Regions from separate parts of the Phenylobacterium sp. LH3H17 genome, predicted to be linked through region 2. Evidence: predicted binding sites of a transcription regulator. Region 2 holds the regulator's gene; the other holds the start of a gene.
The links. Region 2 encodes HrcA, which represses chaperone genes, less so after heat shock. Its sites were predicted from a motif close to GTTAGCANTCNNNNNNNNNGANTGCTAAC; they were not measured.

Region 1 (8,570 bases), 470 kb from region 2:
CGTCATTGTCGCCCTTGAAACCGTCGAGAACCTTCGAGGCCTTGAGCAGGGCGACGCCGCCGCCGGGGACGATGCCTTCTTCCACGGCCGCGCGGGTCGCGTTCAGGGCGTCGTCGACGCGGTCCTTCTTTTCCTTCACTTCGACTTCCGTCGCGCCGCCGACACGGATCACCGCGACGCCGCCGGCCAGCTTGGCCAGACGCTCTTGCAGCTTTTCCTTGTCGTAGTCCGAGGTGGTGTCCTCGATCTGACGCTTGATCTGGGCGATGCGGCCTTCGATCGCGTCCTTGGCGCCGACGCCGTCGACGATGGTGGTGTCGTCCTTGGTGATCGAGACCTTCTTGGCGCGGCCGAGCATGTCGATCGTGACGTTCTCGAGCTTGATGCCCAGGTCTTCGCTGATCAGTTCACCGCCCGTGAGGATGGCGAGGTCTTCCAGCATGGCCTTGCGGCGATCGCCGAAGCCCGGAGCCTTGACGGCCGCGACCTTCAGGCCGCCGCGCAGCTTGTTGACCACCAGGGTGGCCAGGGCTTCGCCCTCGACGTCCTCGGCGATGATCAGCAGCGGACGGCCCGACTGGACCACCGCTTCCAGCACCGGCAGCAGGGGCTGCAGCGAGGAGACTTTCTTTTCGAAGAGCAGGATGAGAGGCTCTTCAAGTTCGACCTCCATCTTGTCGGCGTTGGTGATGAAGTACGGCGACAGGTAGCCGCGGTCGAACTGCATCCCTTCGACGACGTCCAGCTCGGTCTCGAGGCTCTTGGCCTCTTCCACCGTGATGACGCCTTCGTTGCCGACCTTGGCCATGGCCTTGGCGATCATCTCACCGACTTCGGTGTCGCCGTTGGCGGAGATGGTGCCGACCTGGGCGATCTCGGCGTTGGTGGTGACCTTGCGGGAGGTCGACTTGATCTCTTCGATCACCTTGAGCACGGCCTTGTCGACGCCGCGCTTCAGGTCCATCGGGTTCATGCCGGCCGCGACCGACTTGAGGCCTTCCACGACGATGGCTTGCGCCAGGACCGTGGCGGTGGTGGTGCCGTCGCCGGCCTTGTCGTTGGTCTTGGAGGCGACTTCGCGGATCAGCTGGGCGCCGAGGTTCTCGAAGCGGTCAGCCAGCTCGATTTCCTTGGCGACGGAAACGCCGTCCTTGGTCGAACGCGGGGCGCCGAACGACTTCTCGATGACCACGTTGCGGCCCTTGGGGCCTAGGGTCACCTTGACGGCGTTGGCGAGGATGTTGACGCCGCGCAGCATGCGGTCGCGCGCGTCGGAAGCGAAATAGACGTCTTTAGCGGCCATTTTCCTGCTCTTTCAGAGGGATGTTGATGGGGGGAAGGGGGTCCGTGCGGGTTACTCGACCACGCCCAGGACGTCGCTTTCCTTCATGATCAGGAGGTCCTGACCGTCGATCTTGATCTCGGTGCCGGACCACTTGCCGAACAGGATCTTGTCGCCCTTCTTGACGTCCAGCGGCTGAATCTTGCCGTTGTCGTCGCGCGCGCCGGGGCCGACGGCGATGATCTCGCCTTCCTGCGGCTTCTCCTTGGCGGTGTCGGGGATGATGATCCCGCCCTTGGTCTTTTCTTCTTCCTCGACGCGCTTCACGAGGACGCGGTCTCCCAGAGGACGAAACGCCATATCTTTAAGTCTCCGTTCGGGACGGTTGAAAATGCTGTGGTCGAAGCGCTTGGGGCAGGGCCGTTAGCAGCCGGCGCCCCTGAGTGCTAACGCCGGGCTGGAGGTAGGCTCGAGGGGCCGCCAAGTCAAGCTCAGCCAGGGAAATGGATTCGGCTTTGTGCCCGCCTGCCCGGCCAGATAGGGTCGCGGCGAGGGAATTTGAACCAGGAGTATTTCCATGCACCGCGTCATTGCGATCGCCGTCCTATCCGCCATGGCCGCCGCCGGCGCCGCCCAGGCCGAGACCTGGAAGCCCTATGGGACGCCCAGCGAAAAGGGCATCCAGTGGGCCTACGACGCCGACTACAGCTACCGCGACACCCAGACCGGCCGGGTGGTGGTCTTGCAGGCGATCAGCAAGCCGGGTGCCGAGCCGCGGCTGGGTCCCTCCGCCCCGGGCAAGCCGGACGGCGTGGGCAACGTCGTGGCGCTGGACTGCAAGGGCAAGACCCTGATCATGATGGGGTCCTACACCCCCTCCAAGCCGCTGGAGCTGTCGGCCAACTGGCGCACGGGCAACACCGTCCCCGCCAAGAGCGCCGACGACCGCGCCCTGCTCGCCGCGGCCTGTGCCGGGGCGGACCAGCTTGCGTCGAAATAGGCCGCGCTGCTGACAGGATCTGGCGCGCGAGGACCTAGGCTCGCGGCCAACGGAGACGTGAGGATCCCATGCTCGACCACATCGGCCTGACCGTCAGCGATTTCGCCAGGGCGCGCGCCTTCTTCGACGCCGCCCTGGCGCCCCTCGGCATCGCCAAGGTCATGGAGGTGTCTCCGGAGCTGACCGGCGGTGAGAATCACATGGGCTATGGCTCGGAGGGCCGGCCCTATTTCTGGATCGGGACCGGCGGCCCTCCGACGGGGCGGCTGCACGTGGCCTTCGCCGCCGGCGACCGGGCCAAGGTGGACGCCTTCTACGCTGCGGCCCTGGCGGCGGGCGGAACCGACAACGGACCGCCCGGCGTGCGCGCCCACTACCACCCGAACTATTACGGCGCATTCGTCCTGGATCCCGATGGCCACAACATCGAGGCGGTCTGTCACGCGCCTCAGTAAATCTGTCAGAAGCTTAACTGGCGTCCCGCGCCGCGGGTCACTATCTCCCGCGGCATGATGATCTTGCTGAAATTGGCCCCCGCGATCGCCATCCTGCTGATGTCCAGCGCGGCGATCGTCCTGACCCTGCCGGCGCCCCTCTACGCCTGAGCCGGACGTCCCCGGCGGACGCCCGCAGGCATGGGGTATAATCGACCGGTCGGCGCATGCGATCGGGGGTTCTCATGGATGGACGGCTGGTGATCGTCACCGGGTCGCCGGGGGTGGGCAAGAGCACCCTGGCGCGGCGCCTGGCCAGGGACTGGCCGGCCGAGGCGGCCCTCCACCTCCATTCCGACGACATGTGGACCTGGTTCGCCAAGGGCTACATCCCACCCTGGAAGCCGGAATCCCACGACCAGAACGTCGTGGTCACCCGCGCCATGGCGGCCGCCGCCACGACCTTGGCCCAGGTCTATCCCGTCGTCTTCGACGGCATTGTGGGACCGTGGTTCCTGCAGTTCTTCCGCGAGGCCGCCCAGGGGGCCGGGGTGCGGCTCGACTACCTGGTCCTGCGCCCCGACCGGGCCACCGCCGTCGCCCGCGGGACGGGGCGGGAGGGTCACCCCATGCGCGACGAGCAGGTCATCGGCTCGATGTGGGACCAGTTCGCCGACCTGGGCGGCCTCGAGCCACACGTGCTGGACACCACCGGGCTGGAGTTGAAGGCCAGCGTCGAACTGGCCCTCGACGCCCTGGCTTCGGGCCGGTTGCGGGTGGACTGAGCGGCGCGCCCGCTCTCCCGCTCGGACATTTACAGCGAAAAATTAAAACGCTTGTTTGATCTCAACTCAGTATCAGGGCAAAACTGTCGGCCTATCATTTCGGGCGCGAGGCGGCTGCCCGACGACCAGGGCGCCGCGACGCGGGGTCCGATCTCAACAACCGCTATGGGAGAGACAAGATGACCATGACCGCGGACCGGGCGGATTCCAGCTTCAAGCTGAACCCGATGGACGACCTGAACGACCTGCGGATGTCCGAAAAGGCGCTGCCGCTGCTCAACAAGGTGAAGGCGTTCATCAAGGACGTCGTCGAGCCGATGAGCGAGGAATTCCACCGCCTGGGCGAAGGCAACCCGAACATCTGGTCCTACGCGCCCGGCCAGCTCGAAGTGCTGGAAGCCGCCAAGGACAAGGCCAAGGCCGCGGGCCTGTGGAACTTCTTCCTGCCCAACGCCGAGACCGGCGAGGGCCTGTCGAATCTGGACTACGCCTATATCGCCGTGGAGCTGGGCAAGAACCGCCTGGCCTCCGAGACCATGAACTGCGCCGCGCCGGACACCGGCAACATGGAGGTCCTGGAGCGCGTCGGCACCGCGGCCCAGAAGAAGCAATGGCTGGAGCCGCTGCTGGAGGGCAAGATCCGCTCGGCCTTCGCCATGACCGAGCTGAACTCCGCCTCCTCGGACGCCAAGAACGTCAACACCCGCGCCACCCTGGTGGGCGACGAGTACGTGATCAACGGCGAGAAGCACTACATCTCCGGCGCCGGCGATCCGCGCTGCAAGATCATGATCACCATGGTCCAGACCAGCCCGGACGGTCCGCCCAACCTGCGCCAGTCGCAGATCCTGGTCCCCACCGACGCGCCCGGCGTGAGGATCGTCGGTCCGCAGCACGTGTTCGGCGATCCTGACGCGCCGCACGGTCACATGCACATCATCTTCGACAATGTGCGCGTGCCGGCGTCGAACATGCTGTTGGGCGAGGGCCGGGGCTTCGAGATCAGCCAGCTCCGCCTGGGCCCGGGCCGCATCCACCATTGCATGCGCGCCATCGGCTCGGCCGAGAAGGCCCTGGATCTGATGGTCACCCGCGGCCTGACCCGCGAGGCTTTCGGCAAGCCCCTCGTCCAACTGGGCGGCAATATCGAGATCATCAGCCGCGCCCGCATCGACATCGAGGCCATGCGCCTGATGGTGCTCAAGGCCGCCAAGGCCATGGACGTCCTGGGCAATCAGGAAGCCCGCATCTGGATCCACATGGTCAAGGCCATGGTGCCCGAGCGGGTCTGCCAGATCATCGACCAGGCCATCCAGATGCACGGCGCGCTCGGCGTGTCGCAGCATACCCCGCTCGCCAAGATGTACGCCAACACCCGCACCCTGCGGATCGCCGACGGTCCCGATGAGGTCCACCACATGGTCGTGGGCCGCAACGAGCTGCGCCAGTATCGCGAGATGCCGGCCGATCCGTCCACCGCCGCGGTCTTCCGTAACTAGGCTCCGGGCTGTTTGCCCGGATTTTGAACAGGCCCCCGCGTTGAGACACACGCGGGGGCCTTTGTCTGTCGCGAGACGGCTCATCCCGGTGTAGGGGCGAAGCCCATGACCCAGCCCTTCCGTATCCGCCGCCTCGACGCCGCAGAGACCCGAGCCGCCGCCCCGGCCCTGGCGGTCATCCTCAAGGACTGCGTGGAGGGCGGGGCCTCGGTCTCGTTCATGGCCGATCTGACCCTGGCCGACGCCCTGGAATTCTGGACCGGCGTCGCGCAGGCCCAGGCCGAAGACGGCCGCGCGGTGATCGTGGCCGAGGACGACGAGGGCCTAGTCGGCGTCGTCGAGGTGATCCCTGCGGGTCCGCCCAATCAACCGCACCGGGGCGACGTCGCCAAGATGCTGGTCCACCGCCGCGGCCGTCGCCGGGGCGTGGGCGAGGCGCTGATGCGCGCCGCCGAGCAGGCGGGCCGCGACCTGGGCAAGAGCCTGCTGACCCTCGACACGGTGGAGGGCGAGGCCGCCGAGCGGCTCTACGCCAGGCTGGGCTGGGTGCGGGTGGGCGTCATTCCCCGCTACGCCCTGATGCCTGACGGCCGGCCGTGCGGCACGGTGGTCTTCTACAAAGACATCTGAGCCGCACAATCTCGACGGTTCCGCTTGTTCGGGTGTAGATGAGGTCGTGCTCCAGGCGCGGCCGGGTCGATCCGTCGTCGTGATCCCCAGCCAGCCCCGCCGCGGACGGCGGACCTGGAGCCATCGCCTTCCTCCGGAAGGTGCGCGGGCGGACCCGCACATTTTCGCGCGCGAAGCGCAGCAGATCCGCGAGCGGGGGTGGCCTGTGTCCACTCCATAGGGCGCGGGTCGCAACCCGGAGGACGACCCAAGTGAATATTCTCGCGGCCATTTTCATCGTGGTGATGGCCTTCATCACCGCCACCCTGTCAGGCGTCTTCGGCATGGCCGGCGGCCTGGTGCTGATGGGGGCGCTGGCCCTGGTCCTGCCGGTCTCGGCGGCCTTCGTCACCCACGGAATCCTGCAGCTCTTCGCCAACGGCTGGCGCGCGGTGCTGCACGCCCGTCACGTGCGCTGGGACATCGTCGGCTGGTATGCGGCGGCCTCCCTGCTGGCTGGTCTGCTGGTGGCGCTGATCTCCTTCGTGCCGTCCAAGGGCCTGCTCTACCTGGCGCTGGGCCTGGTGCCGGGCCTGGTTTGGCTGCCGAAGACCTGGCTGCGGCTGGACGCGGCCAGGCCGGCTCACGCCTTCACCTCAGGCCTCATGGTGACCGGCCTCAACCTGCTCGCGGGCGTGGCGGGGCCGCTGCTCGACGTCTTCTTCGTGCGCACGGTGCTCACCCGCCACGCCATCGTCGCCACCAAGGCCGCCACCCAGGTCTTCGCCCACCTGGCCAAGATCGTCGTCTATGGCGCGCCCCTGCTGACCACGCCCAACCAGGACATGCCGCCCTGGCAGCTGTTCGCCGTCGCCATCCCCCTCTCCATGGGTGGCACATGGGTGGGCGGCAAGATCCTCGACCGCATGAGCGATGTGGACTTCAAGTCCTGGACAAAGTGGATCGTGACCGGGGTGGGCGTCGTCTATCTGATCCAGGCCGCTCAACTGTTCATGCGAGGCGGCGGATGAAGATCGAACCCAAGGTCCTGGAGAACCGCTTCGTGCGGCTCGAGCCCATGGCCGAGGTCCACAAGGAAGACCTGCGCGCGGCCTGCTCAGCCGATCCGGCGACGTTCCACGACCTCTATCCCTACTCGATGCTGGGCGAGGCCTTCGATGCGCGCTGGAACAACCAGATGCCCCGCGACCGCGCCACCGGCGCCTGGATGCACTACGCCGTGGTGGTCGACGGCCGCTGCATCGGCATGACCTGCTTCATCGGGGCCGACCCCGTGAACGCCGCGGTCGAGGTGGGCGGCACCTACTACCACCCCGACTTCCGCGGCGGGGCGACCAACCCGGCGGCCAAGCGGCTGATGATGGGCGAGGCCTTCGAGACCGGCGCGCGGCGAGTGGTCTACCGCGTCGACGCCATCAACGCCCGCTCCCGCGCCGCGGTGCTGAAGATGGGCGCGGTGCAGGAGGGGATCTTCCGCAAGGATCGCCTCACCTGGACCGGCCGCATCCGCGACACCGTGATCTTCTCGATCCTCGACGACGAATGGCCGGACGTCCGTGATCGCCTGGACGCCCGGCTGGCGGCCTTCGCCTAGGCGCTGGCCGCCGTCCGTTCCGCCGCGGCGGGGAAGAACACCTCGCCGGCGTGTTCGGCGACTTCCTGGGCGGTGTAGGGCCGGCCGGGCTGGAAGCCGTCGGTCTGCAGCATCTTGATCTCCCGCACCCCGCGCGACGAGACGCCCAGCACCTTGCCGGTGTGGTCGGCGGCCAGGTCGGAAACCATGTAGAGCACGCCCGGCGCGATGTTCTCCGGCAGGCTCATGGCGTCCGGCTCCTTGCCTTGGCGGCCGGGCAGGTCGGAGGTCATGCGGGTGAAGGCGCCCGGCGCCAGGCCCATGACCCGGATGCCGTACTTGCGCCCCTCGATGGAGAGCACGCGCATGAAGCCGTAAATGCCGGCCTTGGCCGCCCCGTAGTTGGACTGGCCGAAATTGCCGTAGAGGCCCGAGGTCGAACTGGTCATGACGATGACCCCCGGCTTGCCGTTGTCCTTCATCCATTTCCACACCGGCATGGTGCAGCAATAGGTGCCCTTCAGGTGGACCTTCACCACCAGGTCCCAGTCCTGCTCGGAGGTGTTGGCGAAGGTCTTGTCGCGCAGGATGCCGGCGTTGCAGACCAGGATGTCGATCTGGCCGAAGTTGTCCAAGGCGGTCTTGGCGATCCGCTCGCCGCCGTCCATGGTCGAGACGTCGTCGCCGTTGGCCACGGCCTTGCCGCCGGCCGCCACGATCTCGTCCACCACCTTCTGGGCCGCCGCGCTGGTTCCCGAACCCGACCCGTCGCGCGATCCGCCCAGGTCGTTCACCACGACCGAGGCGCCCTCCTTGGCGAACAGCTTGGCGTAGGCCTCGCCCAGACCGCCCCCGGCGCCCGTGACAATCGCCACCTTCCCATCCAACAGACCCATGACGTCGCTCCCGAATGATCTAATTATGGCGCCATCATTGGGCCCGGTATGGACGCTGGCAAGCGTCCAGCAACCGCGCCACGGGGGAAAACGACATGATCCGCGCCATCGTTCTTGCGGCCGGGCTGGCCGCCGCCGCCCAGGCCCCGGCCTACGCCCAGGAGCCGGGCCCGCGCATCGCCCCGTCGCTCGCCGCCCACACCGCCGAGTTCGCCCCGCCCAAGGTGTATGAGCCCGCCCCCGGGGTGTTCTCCGCCGTTGGCTACGGCATCGCCAATTCGATCATGGTGGTGGGCAGGACCGGCGTGGTGATCATCGACACCACCGACAGCCTGGAGGAGGCCAGGAAGGTCTGGGCAGAGTTCGCCCCGCGCGCGGCCGGCAAGCCGGTGGTGGCGATCATCTACACCCACAACCACAACGACCACATCAACGGCGCGGCGGGCTTCCCGCTGGCCAAGGGCGGCAAAG
Region 2 (8,570 bases):
CCACGGGTCACGGTCTCGTAGAGCTTGGTCAGTTCGCGGGCGACGACGGCCTCGCGCGGCCCGAACACCGCGGCCATGTCGGCCAGGCTGGCGGCCACCCGCGAGCCGCCCTCGAAGAACACCAGGGTGGCGCGGATTCCGGCCAGTTCCTCGAAGAAGGTGCGCCGCGCGGCGCTCTTGGGCGGTGGGAAGCCCGCGAACAGGAAGCGGTCGGTGGGCAATCCGGCCACGGACAGCCCCGCCAGCAGGGCCGAGGCGCCGGGGATCGGATAGACGGCCGAGCCTTGGGCGATCGCCTCGCGCACCAGCAGGAAGCCGGGATCGGAGACCAGAGGCGTGCCGGCGTCCGACACCAGGGCCACCCGGCCGCCATCGGCGAGGACGGCGAGCGCCTTGGGACCGGCCCGCTCGGCGGCGTGCTCGTCATAGCGCTCGAGCTTCTTGGAGAGGCCGAAGGCGTGGAGCAGCTTGCCCGCCACCCGGGTGTCCTCGGCCAGGACCAGGTCGGCGGCGGCGAGCACGTCGAGGGCCCGAAGGGTGATGTCGCGCAGGTTGCCGATGGGCGTGGCCACCACATAGAGGCCGGGCGCGAGCGGCGCGTCAGAGAGCTGCGGCGGTGGGGGATGGCGCGACATGGGCAAGGCTTCGCCGCTCAGGCCGCGGAAGGCAAGCCCGATCAGGGGGCCGGCGGCGGTCCGGTATGGGCCTGGGTCCAGTCCAGGATCTCCTGCTGCCAGGCCATCCAGTTCTGGGGCTTGAGCACCCAGTGGTTCTCGTCCGGCACGTGGACGAAGCGGCTCTCGATTCCCTTGCGCTGCAGGGCCGAGAACGTAGCCAGGCCCTGCTCCACCGGCACGCGGAAGTCGCGCGAGCCGTGCAGGACCAGCATCGGCTTCTTCCAGTCGGCCACGTAGGCGTTGGGGGTGAAGGCGGCGTAGACCTCCGGCCGCTCCCAGGCGGGGCCGCCGAACTCGCTGACGAAATTGGCCGTGTCCATGGCGTTCATCATCTGGGCCACGTCGAACACGCCGGCGTGGTTCACCAGGCAGCGCCAGGGCCCGTTCCAGCGTCCGGCGATCAGGTTGACCATGTAACCGCCGTAGGACGCGCCGACCGCGCAGGCCCGGTCACCGTCCATCCAGGGATTGGCCGCCAGGGCCGCGGTCCAGCCCTTCTGCAGGTCTTCCAGCGGCCGGTCGCCCCAATGGTTGGTGATCGAATCGGTGAAGGCCTGGCCGAATCCAGGGGAGCCGTGGAAGTTGACCATCACCACGCCATAGCCGGCGGCGGCATAGACCTGCGGGTTCCAGCGGTAGCTCCAGCCGTCGGTCCAGGGCGACTTGGGGCCGCCGTGGATGAGGTAGACTACGGGGTATCGCCGCCCCTCCACATAGCCCGCCGGCTTGAACACCCAGCCCTGCACCGGCTCGCCGTTCCAGCCCGGGAAGGTGAATACCTCGGCCTTCGGCAGGTCCAGACCGGTCAGGGCTGCGGCGTTGTGATCGGTCAGGGCGCGGCCGCCTTCGACGATCTGGGTCGGGCCCTGGAAGCTCTCGTGCGTTAGGACCAGCCGCCCCCGCGCCTCGTCGAAGCCGGCGACGGTTCCGGTTCCGCTGACCGCGGCGACGGCTCCCGATCGGACCTCGATGCGGAACAGCTTCTGCTGCCCGTTCTCCGCTGCGGTGGCGTAGAGCGCCCTGCCGTCCGAGCTCCACCTGAGGCTGCCCGGGCCGCGATCCCAGTCTCCGGCGATGGTGCGGGGATTGGACCCGTCGGCGTCGGCCACCACGATCGCCGGCTGGTCGCCGCCGACGTTCTCGCGACGCCCCGCCAGCCAGGCCAGGCGCCGGCCGTCGGGAGAGATGGCCGGGGCGTAGTCAGGCGCGCGGTTGGCCTGGGTGAGGTTTGCCGGCGCGCCGCCGGCGAGGGCCACGCGGAACAGGTCGGCGTTGTCGGTGAAGGCCTCGGCCGCGCCCTGGTTCTGGGCCTGGAAGACCACGTGGCTACCGCTGATGACGAAGGCGTCGTCGCCGCCCAGCGGCCGCGACGGGATGTCGCCGTCGAAGCCGGGCGTGAGGTCGCGCGGCGCGCCCTGCGCCAGGCCCGAGCCGTTGAGGGGCTGGACGAACAGGTGGCTGCGCCGCCCGTCGTTCCACGTGTCCCACGGCCGCAGGGGCAGGCGGTCATAGGCGCGGACCGTCGACTTGCTGTCGGCCTGGGCCTTCAGGCGGTCGCGGGTGCAGGCGAGGTCGGAACAGTCCAGGAAGACCGCCGCAGCCAGGACTAGGTCGCGGCCGTCGGCCGAGATGCGGAAATGGGTGACGTCCACAGGGAGGCTGGTCACCTGCGCCGCCGCCTGGCCGTCGCGGTCGGCGCGCCAGACCTGGTTGGAGCCGCCCCGGCTCGACAGGAAGTAGATGGATCCATCCGGCGCCCAGCGGCCCGAGCTCGCCCCGCCATCGGAGACGGCAAGCCGGCGGCGCGACCCGTCGGGCTCGATCACCCAGAGGGCCGTGGCGCCGCGGTTGCCGGCCCAGTCGGTGGCGCGGACATTGTAGAGGACGCGCCGGGCGTCCGGCGACAGGCGGGGGTCCGAGACCCGGTCCATAAGGGCGAGTTGGGTCAGGCCCAGTCCGCCGGCGGCGCTTGGCTTGGCCGCCGGGGCCGCGGCCGGAGCCTGGGCCGACGCCGCGCCGCCCGACAGGACGAGCGCCGCCGCCATCGCCAGAGCCCAGTTCGCCATGTCGTCCCCCTTCGAGTTTCCGCGCAACCTAGGCTCGTCGCGGCGTCGAAGCCAAGTCGCAGGGTCAGCTCGCCAGCCGGCCGGTGAGGTGGTCCAGCAGCAGGCGGCCAGCGGCTGTGGCCCGCAGGCGAAGGCTATCGTCCGCGATCAGGCCGGCGGCGACCAGGGAGGCCACCTCGGGGTGATCGGGCGAGAGTCCCAGGGCCGCCACCTCGGCGAAGGCCACGCCCGGCCCGATCCGCAGGCCCGACAGCAGCCGCTCCTCGGCGGTCTGACGCGGATCGAGGGTCTCGCGGGTGGCGAAGCCGGTCCCGGCCGCGGCGACGGCGGCGATGTAGTCGGCGGGCCTGGCCTGGGCGCAGGTGGCGACGCGTCGGCCCTGCAGCGTCAGGCGCCCATGGGCCCCAGGACCCACGCCCACATAGTCTGCGCCGGTCCAGTAGACTAGGTTGTGGCGCGAGCGGGCGGCGGACCCGCGCGCATGGTTGGAGACCTCATAGGCCTCGAAGCCCGCGGCTTCCAGGACCTGCTGGGTGGTCTCGAACAGATCCGCGGCGGTGTCCTCGCCCGGCGGGACCAGGGTCCCGCGCCGCACCGCCCGGTCGAAGGCGGTGCCGGTTTCGATGGTCAGCTGGTAGGGCGAGATGTGCTCCGCGCCCAGCTTGATCGCCGCCTGGAGCTCCTCGGCCCAGGCGAGCGGGGTCTGGCCGGGGCGGGCGTAGATCAGGTCCAGGGACAGCCGTGGGAAGGTCCTGGCGGCGACCTCGGCCGCGCGCAGCGCCTGGGCCGCATCGTGGTTGCGGCCAAGCAGCTTGAGCGCGTCGTCGTGCAGAGACTGCAGGCCGAGCGACAGCCGGTCCACACCCGCGGCCGCGAAGCCCGCGAACCGGTCGGCCTCGGCGTCGGTGGGATTGGCCTCGAGGGTGACCTCGATGTCGTCGGCGGGCGTCCAGAGCCGCTTGGCGAGCGCCACGATCTCACCTGCCCAGTCCGGGTCCATCAGCGAGGGCGTGCCGCCGCCCAGGAAGACCGAGACCAGTTCACGCGGGCCGGTCAGCTCGCGCTGGGCGGCGAGGTCGGCGCAGATCGCCTGGACCAGCCGCGCCTGCTCCTCGTCGCGGCCTCGCGCGCGGACGACGTTGAAGTCGCAATAGGGGCAGATGCGGGCGCAATAGGGCCAGTGGACATAAACGCCCAGCGGCGGGGCGGGGCTCAAGTCAGGGCGGCCTTGAGCTTGGCGAAGGCCCGCGCCCGATGGCTGTCGGCGTCCTTCACCTCGGGGTCGAGCTCGCCATAGGTGACGTCATGGCCGAGCGCCTGGAAGATCGGATCATAGCCGTGGCCCCGGTCGCCGCGGCCGGGGAAGACCAGGGTCCCGTCCACCCGGCCCTCGACCACCACCGCCGGTCCGTCCGGCCAGGCGACGGCGAGCGCGCAGGTGAACCAGGCGCCGCGATCCTCGCTTCCGGTCTCCTCCAGACGTTCCTCGACCTTGCGCATGGCGGCGGCGAAATCCTTGTCCGGGCCGCCCCAGCGCGCCGAGAAGATGCCCGGCTGGCCGTCCAGGGCCGCCACCGACAGCCCAGAATCGTCGGCCAGGGCGATCAGCCCAGAGGCCTCGGCCGCCGCGCGGGCCTTCAGCAGGGCGTTGCCGGTGAAGGTGGCCTCGGTCTCCTCGGGCTCCGGCAGGCCGAGGCTTCCGGCCGTGACCAGCTCGAAGCGATTGTCGAGGATGGCCGCCAGTTCGCGCGCCTTGCCGGGATTATGGGTGGCGACCACCAGCTTGGCGCCGGGTTCGAGCTTGAGGGCCATGGAGGACTCCGGGACAGGATGGCCGCGAACCATAGGCGAGGCCGGGTCCGCCCGCCATGCCGCCGGCCGCGGCGCTTCTGCTGCATTGCGAAAAGTTCATAATGTTACGTCGATTTAATATCGATAATCGATAATTAGATTGATCGAAAAGCGATGTGGTCCTATTCATGCTGCTCAGAAGGGCGCGACAAATGTTGCGTCGCACAATGAGACAGGAGATTGAAAATGTTCTCTTCCATGATGAGCGCGATGGACCGGGTCCTGATGATGGCGGTCGTGGTTATGGCGGCGGTTCCGACCGTGGCCGTGGTGGCGCAGCGCCTGATCGCCTAGTCTGGCGCCTTCGCTTTCGACGGAGGGCCGCGATGCGCGCCTTGGGACCCGGCTCGGTGTCGAGCTTCCTGAAGACCATCCTGGACGTGGTGTTCTTCGCCCTTTGGGCGGGGGTGATCCTGGTGGGCGTGTTGATGTTGCTGGCTCTGCTCCTAAGCTTCAATCCGGAGCTGATCGACAGCATCTCGATCCGCGCCGGCGCCGCGGAGATCGCCAATCTCGGCCCCGTGATGGTGGGCGGATTGGCGGCTGCGGCGCTCTACATGACCGGTGTCCTGTTCATCGTCGATCGGCTGCGGCGGATCTTCATGACCCTGACGGCCGGAGACCCCTTCCACCCCGACAATGTGCGGCGCCTGCGGGTGATCGGCCTGATCCTGGCCGGCCTGGAACTGCTCCGCTACGCCGTCTGGGCCGTGGGCGCCTGGCTGCTGCCCGGCGCCAATGAGGTCGAACCCAATTTCAGCCTGACCGCCTGGTTCTCGGTCCTGGTGGTCTTCGTACTTGCGGAGGTGTTCCGCGAGGGTGCGCGGCTGCGCCGCGAAGCGGAACTGACGATCTGACATGCCGATCCGTGTAAACCTCGACCGCGTGCTGCTGGAGCGGCGGATGTCGCTGACCGAGCTTGCCGACCGGGCCGGCGTGACCATCGCCAACCTGTCGATCCTCAAGACCGGCAAGGCGCGCGCGGTGCGCTTCTCGACCCTCTCGGCCCTGTGCCGTGAACTCGACTGCCGGCCAGGTGACCTGCTCGACTACGAGCCCGGGCCCGACGACGGTCCCGGCGACGACGACGGCTTCTAGGTCGCTATACGCCCGAAGAAATTGCAGCGCACCCGTCAAAAATGCCGATCTAACCATTGATAAGTTAGGACTCTGCTCATATGTGCGCTGCAACAATTGCTGCATTGCACACAAGGAGCTGCATCATGGCTCACGCCATTGAGACCTTCATCGTCAAGCTGATGGGCCCGTTCGCCCGCGAAATCGCCCGCGGCGGCTCGTACCGCTACCCGCTGTTCGGGTTCTAAGACCGCTCGTTCCTCCCCTTCTGGGGGAGGTGGCGCGGCGCCCTCTTTGGCGACGTTACGGAGGGGGCTGAAGCCCACGAGCAAGGGTCAAAGTCCCCCTCAGTCGGCTTCGCCGACAGCTCCCCCAGAAGGGGAGCATCTATGGGCGCAGCGAGTCCTCAGCCGCCCGTCGCGATCCTCTGCAGCTCGCAGAGCTCGCCGATGCCCTTGCGGGCCAGGGAGAACAGCGCCTCGAACTCGCCCTGGCTGAAGCCGCGCTTCTCGCCGGTGGCCTGGACCTCCACGATGTCGCCCGTGCCGGTCAGCACGAAGTTGGCGTCGGCCTCGGCGTTGGAATCCTCCTCGTATTCCAGGTCCAGGACCGGAACGCCCTTGAAGATCCCGCACGAGATCGCCGCCACCTGATCCAGGATCGGGTCCTTCACGATCAGGCCTTCCTCCATCAGGTATTTCGTCGCCACCCGCAGGGCCACCCAGGCGCCGGTGATCGCCGCCGTCCGCGTGCCGCCATCGGCCTGGATCACATCGCAGTCGATGGAGATCTGGCGCTCGCCGAGCGCTATGGGATCGACGATGGCGCGCATGGAGCGGCCGATCAGCCGTTGGATCTCCTGGGTGCGGCCCGACTGCTTGCCCTCCGAGGCTTCACGGCGGCCCCGTGTGTGGGTGGCGCGCGGCAGCATGCCGTATTCGGCGGTCACCCAGCCCTGGCCGCGGCCGCGCATGAAGCCCGGCACCCGGTCCTCGACGCTGGCGGTGATCAGCACCTTGGTGTGGCCGAAGGACGCCAGGCACGAGCCCTCCGCATAGCGGTTGACGCCCACCTCCAGGGTCACGGGACGGAGCAGGTCGGCGGTGCGGTCGGACGGGCGCATGGGAAACCTTGGCGATGGTGCTGGCGTCTTGCGCCGGCGGGCTTATCCTAGATCGAAGAGGTTCCGTCCATGGCTCGCAACGAGCACCGCCGCCTATCGTGACCAGTCCCCTGCTTTCACCCGGGCCTTCGCTCGCCGAACTGGACGCCCGCGCCCGCGATATTTTCCGCCGCGTGGTGGAGAGCTATCTGGAGACCGGCGACCCCGTGGGCTCGCGCACGCTCTCCAAGGGCGGGGTGCACCTGTCGCCCGCCTCGATCCGCAACACCATGCAGGACCTGACCCAGCTGGGCCTGCTGGGGGCGCCGCATGTGAGCGCCGGCCGCGCGCCGACCCATGCGGGCCTGAGGCTGTTCGTCGACGGCCTGCTGGAGGTGGGCGACGTGGCCGAGGACGACCGCCGCTCCATCGAGGCGCGCCTCACCGGCAAGGGCATGAACTTCGAGGAGGCGCTGAACGAGGCCACCGCGATCCTGTCGGGCCTGGCGGGCGGCGCCGGCGTGGTGGTGAGTCCGGTGCGCGACGCCGGGGTCAAGCACGTGGAGTTCGTCTCGCTCTCCGCCGACCAGGCCCTGGCGGTGATGGTGTTCGAGGACGGGGTGGTCGAGAACCGTCTGATGAAGCTGGCCGCCGGCGTCACCCCCAGCGCCCTGCAGGAAGCCTCGAATTTCATGAACGCGCGGCTGCGGGGCCGCACCCTCAACGAGGCCAAGGCCGAGGTGCGGCACGAGCTGGACACCGCGCGCAGCCAGTTGAACGAGATGACGGCGCGCCTGGTCGAGGAAGGCCTCGCCGGCTGGGGGGGCGGCGAAGGCGCCGAGCGGTCCCTGATCGTCCGCGGCCGCGCCAACCTGCTGCACGACCGCGAGGCCCTCGACGACCTGGAGCGGGTCCGCATGCTGTTCGACGATCTTGAACAAAAGGAACAGCTGATCGGTTTGCTGGACGACGTCCGGGAAGCCCAGGGCGTGCGGATCTTCATCGGCGCCGAAACGCGGCTGTTTTCGCTTTCGGGTTCCGCCGTGATCGCCGCGCCCTATATGACGGGCCAGCAAAAGGTGCTGGGCGCGATCGGCGTGATCGGGCCCGCGCGTCTCAACTATGCCCGGGTGATCCCGCTGGTGGACTATACCGCCCGCGTGCTCTCCCAGGTCGCTAACGGGTAAAGGATTGTAGATGTCCGACGATCAAACGCCGGCTGAAGACTTCGAACAGATCGCCGACGCTGCGGCCGACGAGCTCCTGGCCTTGCGGGCCGAGAACCAGGCGCTGAAGGACCAGGTCCTGCGCGTGGCCGCCGATGCGGAGAACACCAAGCGCCGGACGGAGCGCGAGGCCAATGACGCGCGCGCCTACGCCATCCAGAAATTCGCCCGCGACCTGCTGACGGTGTCCGACACCCTGTCGCGCGCCCTGACCACCCCGCCGGCCAGCGGCGAGCCGGCGGTGAACAATTTCGTGGTCGGCGTCGAGATGACCGAGAAGGCGCTGCAGACCGCCTTCGAGAACAACGGCCTGAAGAAGATCGATCCGGTCGCCGGCGCCAGGTTCGACCCCCACCAGCACCAGGCGGTGATGGAACAGGCCTCGCCGGACGTGGCCGCCGGCGGGGTGATCAACACCCTGCAGCCCGGCTACGAACTGCTGGGCCGGCTGATCCGTCCGGCCATGGTCGTGGTGGCCGCCAAGGGCTCCGGCGCCCAGGCCCCAGGCGGCGGCGACGCCCCGGCCAATCCCTATGCAGCCCAGGACGGCGAGGACTCTGGCGGCGCGGTC

Region 1: groES (co-chaperone GroES) is a predicted target of HrcA. The motif match lies at 1,705-1,733, and genes of this name have one in related genera.

Annotation. Positions count from the first base shown of each region.
Region 1 is NZ_CP101283.1:3,959,677-3,968,246, reverse strand. It holds gene groL (chaperonin GroEL) at 1-1,303, opposite strand, end outside; gene groES (co-chaperone GroES) at 1,355-1,642, opposite strand; gene M9M90_RS19585 (hypothetical protein) at 1,860-2,282, shown strand; gene M9M90_RS19580 (VOC family protein) at 2,351-2,737, shown strand; gene M9M90_RS19575 (AAA family ATPase) at 2,962-3,501, shown strand; gene M9M90_RS19570 (acyl-CoA dehydrogenase family protein) at 3,687-5,000, shown strand; gene M9M90_RS19565 (GNAT family N-acetyltransferase) at 5,106-5,630, shown strand; gene M9M90_RS19560 (sulfite exporter TauE/SafE family protein) at 5,882-6,640, shown strand; gene M9M90_RS19555 (GNAT family N-acetyltransferase) at 6,637-7,224, shown strand; gene M9M90_RS19550 (SDR family NAD(P)-dependent oxidoreductase) at 7,221-8,099, opposite strand; gene M9M90_RS19545 (alkyl sulfatase dimerization domain-containing protein) at 8,195-8,570, shown strand, end outside.
Region 2 is NZ_CP101283.1:240,024-248,593, forward strand. It holds gene rsmI (16S rRNA (cytidine(1402)-2'-O)-methyltransferase) at 1-635, opposite strand, end outside; gene M9M90_RS01215 (S9 family peptidase) at 677-2,743, opposite strand; gene hemW (radical SAM family heme chaperone HemW) at 2,808-3,959, opposite strand; gene rdgB (RdgB/HAM1 family non-canonical purine NTP pyrophosphatase) at 3,956-4,555, opposite strand; gene M9M90_RS01230 (DUF2975 domain-containing protein) at 4,921-5,451, shown strand; gene M9M90_RS01235 (helix-turn-helix transcriptional regulator) at 5,453-5,692, shown strand; gene rph (ribonuclease PH) at 6,078-6,794, opposite strand; gene hrcA (heat-inducible transcriptional repressor HrcA) at 6,809-7,960, shown strand; gene grpE (nucleotide exchange factor GrpE) at 7,971-8,570, shown strand, end outside.